4 regions of the Paenibacillus sp. GCM10012306 genome follow, and region 4 is predicted to be linked to each of the others. Evidence: predicted binding sites of a transcription regulator. Region 4 holds the regulator's gene; each other region holds the start of a gene.
The links. The regulator Rex, encoded in region 4, represses fermentation and respiration genes when NADH is low (regulators of the CRP and FNR family bind a similar motif). The targets are predictions, from matches to a motif close to TTGTGAAATATTTCACAA.

Region 1 (5,419 bases), on a different contig from region 4:
TTAGCAGGTCTAAACTACGTTTAATACGGTATTCAATCAGATAATTATACGGGGTTGTATGAACCACTTTACGAAAACATCTATTACATTCTGCAAGGCTAATGTTTGCGGCTTTTGCGATATCCGCTAAATTAATATTATTGGAGAAATTTTGGTGGATATAAGATATTAATAATTGGATACGTTCTTGCTGTTGTATCAGAGTTTTATTATGCAATTTATCCTTTTGCAAAATAACGTTACTTATTAGCTTAAACCATATACAAGTTAACAAGTTTGAAACTTCATACTCCCAACCGAAATATCGTGCCTCATTATGGATTCGTTTTAAATTCCGCAAAACATTTAAAATATCTGCTTGCCAACCCACATTTTTGCTTAGTACAACCGTTGGAAATACGAATGAGTTTGTATATGGCTGAACATAGTTATATTCCATACGACTATCAGAAAAAAAGCAAAGGAGTTTTTCGGGAAAGTTAAAGCTTACATATTCTCCATCGTCAGAAATATCCGTAGTTACGTGAAGCAAACCTTTGTTAATAAAAATCGCATCTCCTGAACAGAGTGTGTAGTTATTGCCGTTTATTTGGATGGTTATCCGTCCACTTGTGACTAAAGTAAACTGTAATTCTTCGTGCCAATGAAGATCATTAAATCCCCTCCCATGAGGAATGCACTTAAATCGAGTAACTGTATACATTTCGAACGGGAATAGATTATCTTGATATCGATTGTTTTCATGTAATTCTTTATTCATGGCTACTCCTCGAAAATGATTAAATATCTATATAAAAAGATGAGATATTTGAAGTTAATTAATGTTCTGCGTTGTTATTATTATATTGTAAGTTTTAAGATATACCAAAATAAAGGAGCACAAAATGAACATTACTTTCCAATCTTATAAGAAGGATGACATTGGGTTAATGGTCGATATCTGGAATGATATTTTAGTAGACGGTGTTGCTTTTCCTGGCGAAGATCTTTATACAGAGTCAGAATTTGAGGATATGCTGAAGGATCAGTCTGGCGTTACATGTATTCTAGTAGATGATAAATTAGCTGGTTATTATACTTTGCATCCGAATAATATAGGTAGATGCAGCCATATTGCTAATGCCAGCTATGCGATCTCAGAAGAGTACCGTGGTAAGAAATTAGCTGAACCGCTGGTGAAAAAATCAGTTGAACAAGCAAGAGAATTAGGTTTTAGCGGAATGCAATTTAATGCGGTTGTTGCGGGAAACATCGGGGCAATTCACACATATCAGAAGGTAGGATTTCAGACTATAGGCACAATTCCCAAAGGTTTTCGCCTAAAAGACGGTGTTTTGTCGGATATGTATATCATGTTCCTTCCATTTAATTAATAAAAATAATCCCCCGTAAGAAAGACACTTGGATCGAGTGACTTCTTGCGGGGGATTTGCTTTATTCAGAAGTCTTACCAGTACAATAGGCAACAATCAATAGCTCGTTTGGTTTATTTCTATGATATTCACGTAGTTGTCAGAAAGAGTTGATCCTTTCTTGAACGTTTAAAGACGAAGTCGTGACCGCAATTGAATTGATTCAAGTCGAAGATATAATAATTTTAAATATCAGGATTCGTAATAATACATTAAGCTTTTTGTCTAACTTGTGAAAAAAATCTCTTTTAGCTCATAACGAGTAGCATAAGAGGTTTATGAATAAAACAAAACGGAGACGCTGAGTAGAGTAATTCTGGTATTTAATATCTCAATAGAGTTAGAAGGGAGGCATTAGCGTATGGGAGTAGATACGGTACTCTGGAGCAAACTGGTGACAGGGATGACCCTGGGATTCCATGCTATTTTCGCAACACTTGGCGTAGGTATACCGCTAATGATTGCCATTGCTGAGTTCATTGGTATCCGCAAGCAAGATCCTCACTATACACTGATGGCCAAGAGGTGGTCACGAGGATTTATTATTTCCGTAGCAGTAGGTGTCGTGACAGGCACCGCGATTTCATTACAACTAGCGTTAGTATGGCCGAATTTTATGAAAATGGCGGGGAATGTCATCGCACTCCCGTTATTTTTAGAGGTGTTCGCTTTCTTTTTTGAGGCTATCTTTCTAGGAATCTACTTGTATACATGGGATCGCTTCAAAAACCCGTATATTCATTGTTTACTGACAATCCCAATTGTCTTGGGGGCGGGCATGTCCGCTGTGTTTATCACAACAGTAAACGGATTCATGAATCAGCCCCAAGGCTTTGTAATGAATGCCGGCCAATTCACAGCTGTCAATCCGATACAAGCCATGTTGAACGCTGCAACATTTTCTAAGGTTTCTCATGTATTAAGTTCAGCTTATTTGACAGGAGCTGCTCTCTTAGCGGGAATTGCTGCTTTTACGATGCTGAGAAAAGGTGTAACGGACTACCATCGAAAAGCCTTGAAACTTATGATGTGGGTTGTTTTGCTGTTCAGCTTGTTCAATACATTAGCAGGAGATATCTCGGCTAAATTTTTGGCAGAGCATCAACCGGAAAAGCTGGCTGCCGGGGAATGGCATTTCAAAACTGAAAAGGGCGCAGATTTGATTTTATTAGGTTTCCTTAACGCTGAGCATGAAGTCATAGGTGCACTTCATCTCCCCAAATTCCTTAGCTTCCTGGCTTTTGGCGACTTTAATGCGACGGTTACAGGTCTTGATCAATTCCCGGAAGCGGAATGGCCTCCGTTGCTCATTCATTACTTCTTTGATTCCATGGCCGGAATCGGATTTGCGCTATTGGGTATTTCCCTGCTTTATTTTTTCTTTGCATTCTTGAAAAAACGTCATGAGTTCAACAAGTGGCTGCTTCGAATAGTTGCACTGGGTGCACCGCTCGCTTTTATGGGCGTCGAGTTAGGTTGGTTTTATGCCGAGATGGGGCGGCAGCCCTGGATCATCCGGGGATATATGCGCGTAGATGAAGCAGCGACCTCTTCGCCGAGTGTGAGGATTTTATTTTTCTTCTTCTTGCTTCTTTACATCGTACTAGGGACCATGTGTGTTGTTGTGTTAAGACGCTTGTTTAACAATAATCCGGCAGAAGTCGAGATGGAGAAGTGGGCCAAGACTAAGCGTAATCCGACTACTGAAGAAGGGGAGCACGCGTAATGAATTATGAATTGATTGGGATCTCGGTGCTCTGGCTGTTCTTGTATGGCTATTTAATAGTAGCTTCTATTGATTTTGGAGCAGGATTCTTTGCTTTCTATGCTCGCCTGACCAAGCAGGACCACTTAATTAATCGTCTGATTTCACGTTATTTATCCCCTGTCTGGGAGATTACGAATGTCTTCTTTGTCTTTTTCTATATAGGCATTGTTGGTTTTTTCCCTGATACTGCCTACTACTATGGTTCTGCGTTGCTTGTTCCGGGAAGCATTGCTGTGATTCTGCTTGCGATTCGCGGGTCGTTCTATGCTTTTGAGAATTACGGGGCCAAAAGCAGCATCGTATATTTGTTTCTATATGGAGCTTCCGGTTTGCTTATTCCAGCATCCTTATCGGTAGCGCTCACCTTATCTGAGGGTGGATTTATAGTAAAAGAGCAGGGTAGCGTTGTGCTTGATTACTGGGCGTTGTTTACAAGCCCGTTATCCTGGAGCATTGTTGGGCTAGCTATTACATCTGTGCTGTTCATCAGCGGATCATTTCTAGCTTTTTACGCTTCTCGCGCAGAGGATCATAGTGCATTGAAGCTGCTGCGGAGCTACGCGCTGTTTTGGAGTACGCCAACCATTATTGTTGCACTGACTGCTTTTATTTACCTTGGTCAGCACAATGAGCGTCATTTTCAGAACATGATGGATTTATGGTGGCTACTGGCGATTTCCGTTGGATTCTTTATGACGGCAATGTGGCTGCTGTACAATGGGCGCCGCTACGGTTTGGCTTTTATATGTGTCATGCTGCAATTCTTCTGCGCTTTCTTTGCGTACGGGATTGGGCAGTACCCTTATATCATTGATCCTTACATTACGATCCAGAATAGTGCCACTTCGCCGTCTATGGCCATTGCCTTAATTATTGCCTTTGTCGGAGGGCTATGTCTGCTGATCCCTTCACTTATTCTAGTGTTCAGGCTTTTTCTCTTTGATGCGGATTATGTAAAGGGAAAACATTAAAGGAGGGGAAGGAACGTGAAGGGGAAAACAAGTCTGATCTCTAAACAAATGTCTATGCAAAGGAATCGCCTCGCTATCCTCGCCGTTCTCTCTCTGGGGCTCGGCGTAGCTATTGTAGGCCAGGCTGCGCTGCTAGCGAATGCAGTTCAGCGGATCTTTGTGCAAGGGGAAGCACTTTCGTCAGTTGTTGCTCTGCTGGGAGCACTGCTGGCTGTTATGGCTGTACGGAGTCTATTATCCTATGGAAACGGAAGGATTGGCTTGAACATGGCTGCTAGCGCGAAAAGAAATATGCGGGCAGCGCTCTTGCAGAATATGGTTCAGTCTTCCATTCCTTCTGCCATTCGTGGACAAGCAGGGGAAAAGGTAAGTATTGCACTGGATGCCGTGGATGAGGCTGACAGCTATTTCAGTCAATATATGCCTCGTATGATCGAGGTTTCTATGATTCCAGTGCTTATTTTAATAGTTGTTTTTACCCAGCATGCGAATTCTGGTTTTATCATGCTGTGCACAGCGCCCTTTATCCCTCTATTCATGATTCTGGCCGGACTAAAGACCAAGAATAAATCTGAAGAGAAGTATGCTCAGCTCGCTGAGTTCTCAGGTACGTTTCTCAACGCGGTTCGAGGACTGGTGACGTTGAAAATATTCGGGCAGGCCCAGCGCCAGCAGGAAGAAATTGAACGCAGCAGTATGGGGTACCGGGATGCAACGATGAGTATTCTGAGAATTGCGTTTACGAACACATTTATGCTGGAGACCGTCGTGATGTTAAGCATTGGGATTGTCGCTCTGGAGTTGGCTATTCAATTGCTCATTTTTAAATCGATTACTTTTCATACAGCCTTCTTGATCCTTCTGCTTGTTCCTGAATACTATAGTCTTTTCAAAAATACAGGAACAGCCTTTCATAGTGGCCGTACAAGCATGGGAGCGATCCGGAAGGTTGAACAGATGATGGTTGCAACGGATGGGGAAAGTCAGGGACTGAAAGAAGAAAAGGAAGGAACAAGGAATGCCGAATTCCAGTTGGATGTCATTAGCATGCCTCCATCCATCAGGCTGGATAACATTACATTCCGTTATCTTCCCGAGTCGTTTGAACTTCACATACCATCTGTAACGATTGAACAAGGAGAGAACGTGGCGATTGTGGGCAAAAGCGGCTCAGGTAAAACGACCCTACTTCATCTCATTGCCGGCTTGCTCAGACCAGATTCTGGAGAGATTCTGGTGAGCGGTAATCTGATTTCACAATTCACTGA
Region 2 (5,419 bases), on a different contig from region 4:
TGAAGCGTATTGCCAGCTCTGTAGTCATTTTCTGCGGAATTGTGCTGCTTGGCGTCTTTGGATAATGTTTGTTCTTATTTCGTTATAAAATGTAAAAAAGGTTGACTCCTATTTTTCAGGGGTCAACCTTTTTTTGTAAGCGAGCTATAACTGACAGACAATCATGTCTATCTGCTTCGCTTGCTTCAATGCCGAGTTACATATAGTAAGAATTATTTGAGTTGGACTGTTGATGAGTCACGTTGAGATTATGGCTATAATCGCCAACTTCCCCTGTTTTTTGCTGCACGAACTGCTGACATTTTTGCTGCGTCTGCTGTGCGGTCTGAATTTGCTTGTCCACATCATGACGCAAGGCCTTGGAAGGAGCCGTATACATGTTCATTTGCGACATATGGGTATACAAATCCCCTTGAAGACGCAGCGTATCCATCGTCAAGTTGTTGAAGGCTTGACGGACAGATGGACAGGCAGATTCTGTTGCGGCTGTGGTATATTCACGTACGGTCCGTTTCAGATCGGCCAGCACCGTGTTCATTAGGTCCTCATCCGCCATAAATGATCCGTTTTGTGCGTTCACTAAGATAACCTCCTTAAAGTTTGGAACCTCTGTTATTGCGGTTGCGTTGGGGCATATTGCTGGTGCTGCTGCAGCATTTGTGTCAACATCCCCATATGCTGGGTGTGGCTTTGGATATGCTGAATGCAGATTTGGCGGACAGCTTGATTCTGTGTGGACCCGGCTGTAGCCGCTAATTGCTTGATTAGCAAATCCTCATTAGAAATGGAGTCGGCGATGTATTCCAGCTCTTTACCGCTGAGTGCCTGCATTTGTGTAGATTGCATGCGATGTTTTCCCTCCTTATAGATGATTCAAACCACTTTTAGTATGCGTCTGCGCCGGGCACATTATGTGCCAAAAAGCGCAAGGTAACACAGCTAAAATATGCATGAGCCCACCATTTCCTGCGAATACTTTTGAAACCGGAAGATACGAAAGGGAGATCAACGATGAAACTAATCAGCGGGCAAACGCCCTGGAGTAATACATTGCAAAATCCACCTGCTTACCCGGCGTTACAAGGAGATGCCCATTGTGAATGTCTCATCGTAGGTGCCGGTATGGGCGGAGCCATGACTTCATACCAGCTGTCTGTGAATGGGGCGAATGTGATTTTGATCGACAAACGATCCGTAGCAGGCGGAAGCTCACACGCCAACACCGGGTTATTGCAGATCTCCAACGACAAGTCATTGACTGCCTGTATCAACACATTTGGTGAGGAGCAGGGCGTGCTGTTCTATAAGCTTTGTCAGAAGGCCCTCGGCAACATTCTTGACCTTCCTGACAAGCTGGAGATGGACCCACAGATCATTCCCCGCTCCAGCCTGCTGTATGCCAGTAAACCAGAGGATGTGCCTGCACTGCGCGAAGAACACCGGAATCTGACCGCACACGGCTTTCATTCGGAATTTTGGGAGCAGGACCAGATTGCTTCGCTATACTCTTTTACCAAACCAGCAGCCCTATACTCCCGGGGAGACGCGGAGACCAATCCCTTCCGAACGGTGCATAGCCTGATCCATCAGGCCGCCAAGAATGGGGTTCGTGTATATGAGCAGACCAAAGCGCAGCATTATGAATTCAAGGAAGACGGCGTCATCTGCCACACTCGGCATGGCCGAATTTTTGCGAAAAATGTTATTTTTGCGATGGGCTATGAGACACAAGAAATGAAGAAGGACCGAGGCGCCGAGTTGATTAATACATATGCTATCATGACCCGGCCCCTGAAGGAGCTTCCCAAATGGTATGAGCAAAGCCTGCTCTGGGAAACGGCTCGTCCCTACCTTTACTTCAGGACCACCCCGGAGGGACGCATCATTGCTGGCGGTAAGGATGAGCCTCTGACAGATGATAAGCAACGCGAGGTAAGAGTTCTCTCCCAGAGTAAAAAACTACTGGAGGAGCTTGAAGCGCTGTTCCCGGAAATTCGCGGCATAGAAGTTGAATACACCTGGGGGGCCGTATTCGGGTCGACGCGTGACGGGCTGCCCTATATCGGCCCGCACCCGGATTATCCACACAGTTACTTTATTGAAGGATACGGCGGTAATGGCACTGCCTACAGCAATATTGCAGCAGAGCTGCTAACGGATATACTTGGCGGAAAGCACAGGCCGGAACTGGAACTGTTCTCGCTGACCCGTTCATCCAGACCCTCGCCCCACAGCGTTTCATGACATATAACAACAAACGCCTGGACTGTAGTCAGCCCAAGCGTTTGTTTATTTTCCGATAAGCAAGATGAATGGATTGATGCTTAGTTCGCTTTTACAAATTCAGCAGATTTGATACCCGCCTGGCGGCCGAAAATAATGATCTCCGCCACCGAGTTCCCGCCGATCCGGTTTTGACCATGCAGACCTCCTGTCACCTCACCTGCGGCAAACAGACCTGTAATCGGATTACCCTCTTTATTTAAAACTTCTGTGTTGGTGTTGATTTTTACGCCACCCATGGTGTAATGAATCCCCGGACCGATTTTGATTGCCATGTAAGGAGCGTTGGATAAGTCGTTATCCATTCCAGTCTTTCTGCCGAATTCAGCATCCTCTTTATTTTTCACATAGCTGTTCCAGGTGTCCAGTGTTTTCTGCAGTTGATCCCCGGGCACACCCATTGCTTGCGCTAATCCCTCGATCGAATCGGCTTGGATCACGAAGCCCATCTTCTCATATTGTTCGATGGCTTTAACACGGGATTTCACACCGGAATCAAAGACCAGAAAAGCCGCGTTTTCAGGAAGTTGATTGATTGCAGCGGTAACTTTATCACGAGTACCCAAATCATTCGTGAATCGTTTACCTTCACTAGATACGAGGATGGCACCTTCTCCGCGGACGGCTTCCCCAATGAGATAGGATTTTTCTTGCTGCACTGTCGGGTGAACTTGGATTTGATCCATATCGACGGTGACGCCACCAAGCTTCTCTATCATCTTAATGCCGTCGCCGGTGCTGCCGATTTGATTGGTCGTTACATATCCTTCCAGATCGGGTCTGACTTCGGAGATCAATTCCTTGTTGGAGCCAAAACCGCCGGTTGTCACAACGACAGCCGCTGCTGTAATGCTCTTCTCGTCAGTCTGGTTGAAGATGACTTTGACACCATTGACCTTGCCGTCTTTTTCGGTAATTTCTTTGACATCAGCGTTCACAAAAAGCGGGATACCTTGCTCTTGAACATTGTTCACTAGACCTTTTACAAGGTATTGTCCTACGGCGGAGCCATCTTCAGGACGATGCGTACGCTTCTCATTCATACCGCCTGTAATGGTGATATTGCTTAATTTAATCCCGATGGAGTCGAGCCAGTCGATAGCACTTGCGGATTGGTCAACGAAGAAACGTAGCATCTCTTTATCGTTCGTATCATGACCACCCTTTAAGCTCTCTTCATAAAATAGATCATTGCTGTCGGTGATGCCTTGTTCCTTTTGGAATTTCGTTTCGGAAGCGTTCATTCCCGAAGAAGACTTGGTTGTATTTCCGCCGGCCACCGGCATTTTTTCAAAAATAACAGGGTTCATTCCTTTGGCTTTAGCTTCAAGCGCGGCAGACATTCCAGCGCCACCTGCACCGACAATAATGATATCGTACTTATCCTTCAGTTGATCGAGCGGTGTATAGCTTGCTTCCGATGCCCCTGAAACAGCTTCTATTTTTGCTTCCTTTGTCGCTTCCTTGTTATCCTGATTTTTGCTCCCGGTGCTGCTGTTATTGACGGTCTTGCTGTTATTGCCACTATTGCCGCATCCTGCGATCACGAGCATAACAGAGAGAATGAGAATAAGAGCAGCTACTGACTTCTTTTTCATTTTAAAACTTGCCCCCTTGTGCTTTTTTTCACAAATTAATCATAACGGAAAAAGGGCTGTTCAGGATAGTTTACGTAATTAAAGAAATCGTTTCGTCATTAAAGTAACATGAATGCCCTGTTATAGTTTATACTATATAGGTAGCAGGGAGACTTTTATCACTGTTCAGGTATTCACATTAAATGTAGTATGTTGGATATCAGAATAACAGCGCCGCTACACAAACATAACTTCATAATCACAAGCTATGATTGCTATGGATCACACTATAGCAGGAGCAGCTTCTGGAGAGACCGCAGGAAATCTGCGGCGCCGAAGGGTTCACAATCTCAGGCAAAAGGACAGAAGAGTACTGAATATGTATTTGTCATGCTGATTATCATTAGCAGGGCAAAGATTATTTAATATTCTTAGGACCTAGAGATTGGATGACATCCAATCTCTTTTTTATTGGCATTATATTGATTAAGGGGGACAAAAGTATGGCACAAACAGAATTAAAGAGAGAGTTAGCTAACCGGCATGTTCAGCTCATCGCCATTGGCGGCACTATTGGGACAGGACTATTCCTGGGATCGGGCAAAGCGATTCAACAGGCAGGCCCTTCCATCATGATCACGTATTTAATCGTGGGAATTGCTGTGTTTTTTGTGATGAGAGCACTGGGAGAACTTCTATTGTCTAAGGCTGGCTATCAATCGTTTACGGATATTGCCGAAGATTATCTCGGCCCTCGAGCAGCCTTTATCACGGGTTGGACCTATTGGTTCTGCTGGATCATGACGGCCATGGCTGATGTTATCGCCGTTGGCATCTACGTGAACTATTGGTTTGATATCCCGCAATGGGTGCCGGCCATCATCTGTCTGATCATTTTATTAGCACTCAATCTATTAACAGTAAAAAATTTCGGGGAATTGGAGTTTTGGTTTGCTTTAATCAAAGTAATCACGATTCTCGCCTTGATCGGCATCGGTGTCATTTTGCTAATCATCGGATTCAAGACGGATTCAGGATCGGTAACTATCCGAAATCTGTGGGAGCATGGTGGATTTTTTCCAAACGGCGCCTCAGGTTTTTTATTTTCTTTTCAAATGGTTGTATTCGCTTATGTAGGCGTGGAATTAGTTGGTGTTTCGGCAGCGGAAACATCCAATCCAGAGAAAAACATTCCATCTGCTATTAATAAAATCCCTTTGCGGATATTATTTTTCTACGTTGGCGCGTTATTCGTCCTTCTGTGCATTAACCCATGGACTGAACTTAGTCCGGCAGAAAGTCCATTCGTGAAAACCTTTAGTTTAGTAGGAATACCAATCGCTGCGGGGATTATTAATTTCGTCGTATTAACCTCAGCCGCTTCCGCCTGCAACAGCGGGATGTTCTCGACAAGCCGAATTCTTTATAATTTGAGCAGGAAGAACCAGTCATCACCTCATTTTGCCAAGCTGAATAAAAATCATGTGCCAGGGAACTCGTTATTTGTTTCGACGTTAGTTATATCTGTTGGCACCCTATTAAGCAAAATTATTCCGGGC
Region 3 (5,419 bases), on a different contig from region 4:
ACATGCATGACCTCTTTGCTGGTCTTCAGACCTTTCGCATGAATCTCTGCTACGATCTCATCCCGGCTTAAGGAGGTACAGCTGCAAATGCCCTGTTTGGCACTTTGCTGGAAGCTATCACCCAGTACAAATTGCAGAATCTGCTCAACTACAGGCTTGCAGCCGCCGCAGGAGCGTGTTGCACCCGTGCAAGCCTTAATCTCGTCCACAGTCGTGAAACCATTCTCGGTCACAGCGTCTACTATCGCCTTCTTGGTTACACCATTACAGCCGCAGACAATCTCTTCATCGGCCATGGACTCTACTGACAAGCCCTTTTTGGCATCACCATTTCCGCAGCAGCCAGTGCCCATAACCTCCGCATAGATATCATCCGTCATTTCCGCGCCTTGCTTCACAAGCTTCTGCAAGTTAGCCGATTCTGTCACATCTCCGAACAGGACTGCGCCGACGATAATATTGTTTTTCAGCAAAATCTTCTTGTATGTTCGTTTCCATTCATCTTTGGCAGAGATCACCGTATGTTCGGGGGTATCTATGAATTCGCCAGCAGAAAATACATCCACACCGGAGATTTTCAGCTTGGTCGACACCACGGAACCTTCATATGGCTTCGTGTCCACACCGCACAAATGCTTTGCAAGTACCATCCCCTGCTCAAACAACGGTGCGACGAGACCATAACATACGCCCCGGTGCTCCGTACACTCGCCCACAGAATACACTCCCTCTGCAGAGGTTTGCAGATAGTCATTCACAACAATTCCGCGGTTTACTTCAAGATCACTATCCTTCGCCAATTGCACGTTCGGCTTAATCCCGACAGCCATGACGACAAAATCAGCTGCTAACTCGCTGCCATCGCTGAAGCGTAGGCCACTTACCCGCTGCTCACCAGTCAGCTCTACCGTCTGCATGCCCATCGCAAATTTCACACCCTGACGCTCAAGCTCAGCTTGCAGCATTGAAGAGGCACTCCGGTCAAGCTGGCGCTCCATTAAATCTTCCATCAGATGCACGACTGTAACATCCATGCCCAGATTGACCAGACCTTTAGCCGCCTCCAAACCGAGAAGCCCCCCGCCAATCACAGCTGCTTTGTTGTACTGCTGAGCTGCTGCTAGCATAGCCTCACAATCTGCAATATCGCGGAAGCCTACTACCCCTTCCTTGTCGCTGCCCGGCACCGGTAGAATGAACGAATTCGATCCCGTTGCGATGATGGCTTTGTCGTAGGGAATCACCAATCCGCTATCTGTGTGGATCTCCCGTGACGCTGTATCGATACGCGTAGCCGTTGTTCCTGTATGCAGTGTAATCCCATTGTCCTCATACCAGTTCCAATTATTCAGGATAATGTCCTCGGTGGTCTTACTGCCTTCCAGAACATAAGAAAGCATGATACGGTTGTAATTAGGGTGAGGTTCACTACCAATTACGGTAATCTCGTACGCGCCACCAAGCTTTAAAATCTGCTCCACAGTGCCAATTCCGGCCATCCCGTTGCCGACTAATACTAACTTTTCTCTGTTTGCTGTCATAGTTAGATGCCTCCTCTATGCTTCTGCGTGCTCTCTAGATATTTCCTAATAATGAAAGTATACATTTCAAATTTAAACCGCGATGGTGATTGCAGTCACAGTAAATGTGAATGTTTTCACATTATATTCAATAATGATTCCTCCATAAAAATAAACCCTTGTTAGCACAACAGAAATAGCCAGACCCCCTATTTCTAATAGGTGATCTGGCTGTTATGTATTGTTATTATCGTAGTCCTAAGGAAATCTCCAACTCATCCATCGGCCGAAGCTTCATGTCCATTCCGTTGTCCATCAGCTTTTTGCCATTTACGCGCAAATGCCATATTTCACTGGTCAGTGACGTATGTCCTTTCACTGCCTGAATCCTCTGGTTGTCTTCTGACAGTTGAATCATTCCGCAGTTTTTCAGCAGGCTTCTGACGGAGAGATCACTTGTAAAGCTCATCACATACATATGTGTCAGGCTCTCTTGTTCACTTCCACCGTTCACGTATAGGAAGACTGATTCCGGTTCTTTGCCTCCGGCATCCGACTTTGCCATAATAACAAGACGTGCATTATCATGAACTGGGCTACTCTTCCAATTCGTATTACTGATAACCTTACCGTCCATTTGCACTTCCCATTCCATTTCTGGCCCCAGGGACACATTGGTTACAGCGAGGATCTTCATTCCGTCTTCTGCAAATACAGCAGCACCGCTGTCCTGCAGCAGTTCAAGAATCGTGATTCCCTTTCTATAAGTGCCGCTTAACAATCTTTCCGTGCTGTCAGCCAGCTCTTTGTCACCAACCATTAAGGAGAATGTCGGTCCCTCAGGACCTGTAATAACTTCTGCTTTGGTTCCTAGGACAGAGGAACATCCACCTAAAGTCATAATAATGAACAAACCTAGCAACAAACGCCCCAACCCTCTCATGGGCATTTCCGGCACCGCCCTATCTTCCCGACGACAACATCCGCTAGTAGTGTCTCAGGCTGTAATCACTTCGTATTCCGTCTCCCTTTAGGATAACCGAAGCCAGCCACGTTCTCAATGTAAAATCAGGAGATTATACCTACTGATAGTATAAAAAAGAGTCCCCGAAGGGGCTCTTTGCAGTTCTACTTCTATTGATATCTGGGAAATAAGATATTGTTCTCCAGATGAATATGTTCAAATGTCATCCCTTCTAACTCTTCCAGACGTGCATAGGTCAACCGGTACGTGGTGCACGCATGTTCCGGAGGTGTGAAATCATCAGTAATTCTGCGAATCTGCAGTAAAATATCGCCTGCAGCATCATGCTCGCCTTCCAGTTCATCCAGCGCTGCACGCAATTCTGTCAAACTAGCTTTTCCCGAATCAGCATCATATGCCAAAATCCTCGGGAACTGTGCATCCTCTTCCTTGGCTGTATGATCAAGCAATTCGTCCATCAGCTTGTGGAACAGCGCGTGCATTTGGGCCAAATGCGGAGAGTCTCCGCCATGAACACGAAATACTTTGTTGACATTCTGTGCAATCAGGGGCAACTCCTGGCGCAGGTACTGATGATGCTTGTTCACAATATGCTCGATTAGTTCAGAGGAAGAAGCGTGGTTCCACACCGTTTCTTCTTCCAGAACCGGATGTTCCTTCAGCATTTTGTTCAGATCGGCCAGTACAGCCTCCTTGTCCAATCCCCGTTCAGTGACAGCTTCCCCAAGTGGTTTGGCTCCGCCACAGCAGAAATCGATACGGTTAGCTTTAAAATAATCCGCAGATTTAGGAAATTGTAGTACTACATCTCTTACCCATGTTTCAGTGCTCAAATTGATTTCCGGCGTTGGCCGGGAGGCTGTATCTTTATCCATAGGTTGTCTCATCGTCATTTGCGGGTTCCTCCTTCGGTTGGCAGTTCGGGTTGTTCTCCCCTTCTACCTTACCCCCGATAGAAACCTTGACTTGTGATTTAACACACAGCAATTAGATCATTTTATTGAACAAAGGCCTGCATATACGTACGCTTGCCTTTGGCATCCTTCACATAAGGGCCAAGTCCGGCAAACCGGGCATGATCCATATAAACACCAGTCATCCAACGTCCTTCCGTCAGCCCACCATCCCATTGAAGGACCACATCGGGTGCCGAAATCCACTCCTGGTATACACGAATATGTTGATCTTTATACTCTTTACAGGGCTTCGAAAGCTCATGTAAAGGAACTTGGCTCAGATAGGTTGGCACGAAGTAAGAGGAAATCGTATCCAGGTCCTCTTCAGTCAAAAAGGGCTCAGCGCCCAAAAAAGGTTCGAACAATACCGTATCCTCATACAAGGACCAGATTACAGCCTGAAGTACCATGCTTTGTCTGATGCCATTGTGGAACTTGTACTGCCGTTGTACACCCGATGGCCGGACTTCAGCCGGTGGTGACGTAGATTCCAGACAATGACGTTCACACCCAATACATTTCCAGCCTGTCGGGCCTTGGATCCACTTTTGAAAAACAGTTCCGCCATCATTATCCCCCTTATAAAGGGACGATATAATGTTGTAGGGCACACCGATCCACGCATCCCACAAGGACTGGGGAAGATGGCTGTGAAGCATAAACAGTGTCTTGTCATAAATAAGCTGCACCTTGATCGAAGCAGCTTCCAGCTCGGCAACATCCTTTTTTCCATACGTTATTTCCCGGGAAAACAGGGTAGTCTTCATCTCCTCGCCTCCTGATTGTTATGCTGAATCTAAAGCTTACATCTCAAGCAGCTACCGGAAGTACCCGGGCTGTTTGCAGAACTTTACGCCGGACTACAGGCAAAACTCAATGGGTAAGCGATCCATCAGGGACTGGGCAATGTTTTTTCTATTATATTACATAAAGCATTAAATCGTGCAATACTTCTTTATCCAATTTTTAGATAGATGATGAAAAACCCCCTTCTTCAATAATGGAAGAAAGGGGCAGTCAACAGGACGTATTGCCAGGGCTAAGCTACTCGACCCAGCTCTCGGCCCATACAGAAATTTGTTCCATGACAGGTTCAAGCGCACGGCCTTTGTCTGTCAATTCATACTCGATGCGTACCGGAGTTTCCGGGTAAACATGACGTACCAGAATGCCTTCACATTCCAGATCCTTCATCCGCTCAGACAGCATCTTATCGCTCATCGAAGGGATCAGACCCGAAATATCTTTAAAGCGCTTTGGTCCGCTCATTAATGTCTGGATAATAAGTCCATTCCAACGCTTGCCCAGAAAAGAAAAGGCTGTCTCGAATCTCGGACACAGGGCTAGTTGATGTTGTTCCATTGTTCTCACCTCTCACTAATAAAACTTACTATTAGTTAGTATATAAAATTTTACCACACTTCAACCCTAATGAACATCGTTTGCCAAAAAAAAGTTAACACTGACCTAATAATTTCCGGTTTTTGCTACTCTCCGTTACCCTGTGCAGACGCCTGTTCCGCGATCGCTTCAGTGACTACAAAGGCCAGATCATCATTGCCGTACAGCGACAAAACGCCCAGCACCGTATCATTCGAGATGAATCCGGCTTCTTCCTCCGGTACCGTTAAGGAGAGCGCATGATGAAGAGCTGCATTATTCTCCTGATGCGGGTAGGCCTGCAAATACAAGGCATGCGGGTCTAGCTTATTATTCACGCACCACTGGGCAAAGACAAGAATCATCATTTCTTCATCACGCTTGTAACTCTCAATAATCTGTTCTTCCATTTGTTTACGCTGGTCATCCATCGTATGTCTTTCCCCTTTCTATTCTCCTCAATCCGTAAGCTCTTCCGCTAGTCTATGGCTTGCCAATACGGCTGCGGCTGCAATGCCGCATTGCTCTGGAGTATCGATATGACTTAGAAAATCTTCCACCGCGCCGCTAAAGCCTCT
Region 4 (5,419 bases):
GCGAATCAGTGACGCCATACTATCTGATATAAAAAATCAGCACATTTGATATATAATAATCAATACGATAATTATATATAGGACGAACAAAAGAAAGGAGCGAAACGTGGAGAGGAGCGAAATACGAAGAGGAACGAAACGAGGAACGAGATTCGAAAGACGTTAGGAGAAGCGAAGCGCGAGGAGAAGCTAAACATGAAGAGAAGCTAGACGCGAAGGGGTACCAGACGTGAAGTGGAAACAGACGTGAAGCAGAAACAGACGCGAACGGGAGCTAGACACGAAGGGGAGCTAGACGCGAAAAGGAACCAGACGCGAAGTGTAACAGAGGCGAAGAGCAACCAGACGCGAAAAGAAACCAGACGCGAAGGGGAACGAAAAGGGATACTTCAAAACTTTAGGAGCGAGACGCTCGCCGTGAAAGCTTTCCATAGGAAAGCTAGCACCCGGAGGAAGTACAGACCGTCACCAAATTTCAAGAGCAGAATCGGTTATTTTCCCCTTTACCAGTCGTCTTAACAGTGAGAAAGATGGCTCGTCTCCCTAATTAACAGCATTTTTGCACCTTATTTTCCTCGAATATAGCTAAATAAAGAAAATAAGGGCATTATTGTATCTTATTTTTCAAAAAAGTACCGCTAACCGGGCATTCTGGAAGATTTAAGGTACAAAATTGCACTTAATTCCCATTAACCCTTTGCTGCTGAGAATTTAAGGTACAAAAATGCCGCTAATTACACCTCGGGAATTTTTATTATTGACTCTCTTTTAACTTAGCTTTGTTTGTTTTGTTATTCAATTCGCTCTATGTAGATCAACCAATTTCCGTAAAAATCTCGCTAAACATTCTCGTTCTTAACACTTCTCACATTAATATATCAGTAACAGTAGCATCAACATCAACAGTAGCATCAGTCATCTGCACCAGCTTCAGCACCAGCTTCAACATCAGCATCAGCATCAGCATCAGCACCAGCTTCAACACAAACAAGCGAGCCGCAATCCGGTTCGCTTGTTTGTGTTTTCTTAAATCCCCTTAAACGCCATTGCTCTCTCACACGCTCGTTCCCATCATGAAGCTTGCGGAGGCTCAAACTCAGCGCTTGGGTAGGCTGAAGCGTCCTCCGATGGGATTGCCATCAGAAAAGCGGTAGAACTGATAATAATAACGGTCTGCCTGTTCATAAAAAAGCTGCCAGGTGTATTCCCCGTTATATACACCCGGGATCAGCCTTTGAATTTTAATATCCGGAAGCTGTGCGCTGATGATGGACCTGATTTTTGCCTCCGATGTGCCCTTGCTCAGTTCTTCGCTGAATACCACGTTGTCGCCTTCAGCAACCTTACCGTCCGTTGTAAAGCGGACCCACACCATCAGTTCGGTACCCGCCTCATTTTTCCCTGTTAGCACCCAATACAACGAGTTTTCGTCCCAGACCGATTTCTGGGCCTTCTCTACTTGAGTTAAGCCTGCTCGACTTAGGGCAACCTCCTTGGCTGCATCCCGTTCTTTCCATTGGTCCTTCATGATAAAAGCATAGAACTGGCTTAGGCCAAGCAGCAGGAGCAGAAACAGTGCCACTCCTAGCAGGATCCATTTTTTCCTCTTTTTCAAGTTACAGCTTCCTTTCTACATGTTCCACGGCGGTTCTGCCGATCCTTGCCTACCGATTCAACAGGCCTACAAAAGCTTCCTGCGCCTTACGACGAATAGCTTCTTCATCCAGCGTCAGGCATTCTCCGTTCTTTACAATCTGCTGTCCGTTCACCCAGACATGGAGCACGTCTTTGGCACTGGCTGAGTATACCGCATGTGAAATCAGGTCCGTATGCGGCAGCAAATGCGGCTGATCGATATCAATGGCAATGAAGTCTGCTTTCATGCCTGGGGCAAGCTTGCCCACGCTATTCAGGAAGAGTGATTTCGCACCGTACTCCGTTGCCATCCGCAGGGCCTCTGCAGCCGGAACAGCTGTTGGGTCTCCGCTGAAGCCCTTATGAATGAGCGCTGCCAAACGCATCTCTTCGAACAAATCCAGATTATTGTTGCTGGCTGCACTGTCCGTACCCAGTGATACAGTAACGCCTGCATTCAGCAGATCGATAACCCGGGCAATGCCGCTGGCCAGCTTCAGGTTGCTCCCAGGGTTGTGGGAGACGCCGACATGGTGACGGGCCAGAATACCGATCTCCTCGTCATTCAAATGCACGCCATGCGCGACCAGAGACGGTCGTGTGAACATTCCCAGCTGTTCCAAGTGTGCAACAGGGCGCAGTCCATAATCCTCAACATTCTGCTCCACTTCCCGCTTCGTCTCCGACATATGCGTATGCAGCGGTAGATCCAGGTCATGGGCAGCCTGCACGAACTTGACTATAAATTCCGGCGGACACGTATACGGGGAATGCGGCGACAGCATCGTTGTAATTCTGCCGTCTGCCTTGCCATTCCAATCACGGGCGAACTGGACAGCATCAGCCAGCTTCGCATCCTGTACCTCTGGCGGACATAAGCCGATAACCCCTCGTGTCAGCACCCCGCGCATGCCGGACTGCTGCGTGATCTCAGCCACCCGATCCATTTTGTCATACATGTCAAGAAAGGTCGTCGTGCCACCCTTCATCATTTCCAAGATAGCCAGCGAGCTTCCCCAGTAGATATCGTCCGGGGTAAACTTGCCCTCCATCGGCCACATTTTCTCCTGCAGCCAGACCTGAAGAGTTCGGTCATCGCCATAGCCGCGCAGCAGCGACATCGCCGCATGGCCATGGGTATTCACCAGACCAGGCATGAACAGCAAGCGGTTACCATCGATCACCTGCACCTCTTCTTCAAGACACGGCTCTTCTTCACCTATGTATGTGATGAGATCATCCTCTATGATCATATAGCCGTTCAACACAGAAAGAGGAGCCCCAGGCACAAGAAATCTCCCGTTACGGATCAGAATCTTACTGCTGCTCATGCCCAAGCTCTTCCTTTCCATCCTGCAAATAATAAGCAAGGCTTTGCAAATCCGTTGTAAAGTCCGCTGCATGGACTCGGATCTGGGATGGTGTTTTCAGAATCACAGGTGCAAAGTTCAAAATCGCTTCAATCCCGGATTCCACCAGAATATCTGCTACATTCTGCGCTTCGGTATCCGGTACGGTAATAATGCCGATACGGATGCCCTGCTCACGAATAGTGCTGCCCAGTTCCTTCATCGGCTGTACCGTGAGCGAGTTGATTTTCTGCCCTACCTTGGGCTCATACGAATCAAAAATGGCGGTTATTTTCATCGTGTCCTTCAAGTAAGCATTGTAGTTGGACAAAGCATGTCCAAGATTACCGGCGCCTACCAAAGCCACGTTAATTTGCTGATCCAGTTTCAGGATATGACGGATCTTCTCAATGAGATAAGACACATCATAACCGATGCCTTTACGGCCGAAGTCGCCAAAATAAGCCAGATCCTTGCGGATCTGGGCCGGGTTAAGATCTAGCTTCTGACCAAGTTCTTGAGAAGAAACTGTCGAGATTTCACGTTTTTGGAGATCGTTGAGGAACCGCAGGTATACTGGAAGTCTGCGTACCACCGCCTCCGAGATTTTATCCGATTTCATGTTTTCTCCTCCTAGATTAAGTTAAATTAAAATTCAAACAAAAGATGAGGCGCTATGAAGTTAGGGCTTTAGGGCGCAAGTCCATTCATCCCTTATACCATCCTTCTTGAACCAATGGAAAATAACCTGGTCTCCCCAACGAACAGCATTTTCTCGCCCTATATTTTCCGAATGATGGTAAATATAGATTAATCCGATTGTTGAAAAATAACGCATTATAGACTGAATGAAAGAGGCATTAAATGCCTCCTTCCTCCAGCCATTCTGCAATTCGGGGAACCATCTGCTCAGTCTTCATATGCTCCATCTTGGGACCAGGCAGCGAATACAGAAAATATTTACCGTAATAGGACTCAATAACCCTGGTATCATAAACAATAACGATTCCCCGGTCTTGTGCCGTCCGAACGAGACGACCGAAGCCCTGCTTGAAGCGGATGACCGCCTGCGGCACGGAGAGCTTCATGAACGGGTTCTTCTTCTGCGCTTGAAGCAGTTCAGCCTTGGCCTCCGCCAGCGGATGATTCGGCGGCTGAAACGGCAGCCTGACGATGGCCAGGCAAGTTAACGCATCGCCGGGAATGTCTACGCCTTCCCAGAAGCTGCTTGTACCAAGCAGCACTGCAGCGCTGCTGTCCTGAAATCGACGGATCAGCTTGCTGCGGCTTCCGCCCTCCACTCCCTGCCCCAGTACGCTGATATCCTGTGAAGCCAGAGCTTCCTTCAGGGGATCATAGACCTGGCGCAGCATGCGGTAAGAGGTGAACAGCACCAGCATTCGTCCGCGTGTGGTCACCGCTGCCTCCGCGAGAGATTGCACCAGCGTGTCCACAAAGCGTGCATCGCCTATGCTGCCCTTAACGCTCGGGAAGTCGCGCGGAATGACCAGCAGGGCCTGTTCACGGTACTTGAACGGCGAGGGCAGCAGAGAGGTCATCAGGCGTCCCTGCTCCGCTGCCTCACCGAGCCCCAGATTGTCAATCATGAATTGAAATGATTTATCGACCGACAAGGTGGCTGAGGTCAGCACAATGCTGTTCTTCTTATCGAAGAACAGCTCCTTGAGCTGGGCGCTGACATCGACAGGCACCGCATAGAGCTGCAGGGACTTGCTGCGATAATTGCTGCTGGCTTCCAGCCAGTACACAACATTCACGTCGTTCAGACTCATAAAGAAGCGAACCTGTTCACGAATGGCACTCAGATCCTTGAAGAGACCGCCGAGATCGGTTACCAGACTGTCCGAGCTGGACTGACCGTCCTGTTCGCGCATCTCGCTCAGCATCTTCTCTCCTTTGCGGATGACATCACTGAGGCTCAGGTGCATTGTATTCTCCAGCGCCGCCAGCTCTTCCCAGTCCTTCGGCTTGCTTCCCGGCAAGAGACGAAGCACCAGCTGTCCTGCCTCCCCTGCGGCCGCATCACTGCGCTCCGGCAGAAGAGTGTACAGCTTCTCACTCAGGACGTCCCATGTCTCCTTCACCGTAAGCAAGTCCGGATATAGCCTGTCAATGATGCTGCTCCATTCCGAAGCCTGCTCGCTACCCGCAGTTTGCAGGATTTGACGCAGAGCTGGCAGCTGTCCATTACGGCTGTCCTTGTAGAGCCTACCAAGAGTATGTGACACCGTAAAATGCTTCATGTGCATCCCGAGATGCTTTCCGGCTACATCCTCCAGATGGTGGGCCTCATCGATGACCAGATGCTCATAGGCTGGCAGCAGTTGATGTCCAGCTTTGACATCCGCGAACAGCTTGGAATGGTTCGTAATGACTACGTCCGCTATGCCGGCTTCATGCTTAGCCCGGTGGTA

Region 1: the regulator Rex is predicted to act here: its motif matches at 1,643-1,660, upstream of ACFORK_RS15740 (cytochrome ubiquinol oxidase subunit I).
Region 2: the regulator Rex is predicted to act here: its motif matches at 3,898-3,915, upstream of ACFORK_RS25510 (flavocytochrome c).
Region 3: the regulator Rex is predicted to act here: its motif matches at 1,646-1,663, upstream of nirB (nitrite reductase large subunit NirB).

Annotation. Positions count from the first base shown of each region.
Region 1 is NZ_JBHRYW010000006.1:297,273-302,691, forward strand. Features, by position in the region: gene ACFORK_RS15730 (AraC family transcriptional regulator) at 1-760, opposite strand, end outside; gene ACFORK_RS15735 (GNAT family N-acetyltransferase) at 885-1,373, shown strand; gene ACFORK_RS15740 (cytochrome ubiquinol oxidase subunit I) at 1,774-3,138, shown strand; gene ACFORK_RS15745 (cytochrome d ubiquinol oxidase subunit II) at 3,138-4,151, shown strand; gene cydD (thiol reductant ABC exporter subunit CydD) at 4,167-5,419, shown strand, end outside.
Region 2 is NZ_JBHRYW010000015.1:89,740-95,158, reverse strand. Features, by position in the region: gene ACFORK_RS25530 (EamA family transporter) at 1-65, shown strand, start outside; gene ACFORK_RS25525 (spore coat protein) at 197-556, opposite strand; gene ACFORK_RS25520 (hypothetical protein) at 613-846, opposite strand; gene ACFORK_RS25515 (NAD(P)/FAD-dependent oxidoreductase) at 1,012-2,244, shown strand; gene ACFORK_RS25510 (flavocytochrome c) at 2,325-3,881, opposite strand; glycine riboswitch at 4,156-4,236, shown strand; gene ACFORK_RS25505 (amino acid permease) at 4,364-5,419, shown strand, end outside.
Region 3 is NZ_JBHRYW010000001.1:635,508-640,926, reverse strand. Features, by position in the region: gene nirB (nitrite reductase large subunit NirB) at 1-1,541, opposite strand, end outside; gene ACFORK_RS02860 (hypothetical protein) at 1,768-2,463, opposite strand; gene ric (iron-sulfur cluster repair di-iron protein) at 2,655-3,380, opposite strand; gene ACFORK_RS02850 (hypothetical protein) at 3,503-4,228, opposite strand; gene ACFORK_RS02845 (winged helix-turn-helix transcriptional regulator) at 4,506-4,823, opposite strand; gene ACFORK_RS02840 (hypothetical protein) at 4,949-5,272, opposite strand; gene ACFORK_RS02835 (Gfo/Idh/MocA family protein) at 5,300-5,419, opposite strand, start outside.
Region 4 is NZ_JBHRYW010000002.1:81,367-86,785, reverse strand. Features, by position in the region: gene ACFORK_RS04145 (cell wall elongation regulator TseB-like domain-containing protein) at 1,097-1,615, opposite strand; gene ACFORK_RS04140 (amidohydrolase) at 1,665-2,966, opposite strand; gene ACFORK_RS04135 (redox-sensing transcriptional repressor Rex) at 2,953-3,606, opposite strand; gene dinG (ATP-dependent DNA helicase DinG) at 3,845-5,419, opposite strand, start outside.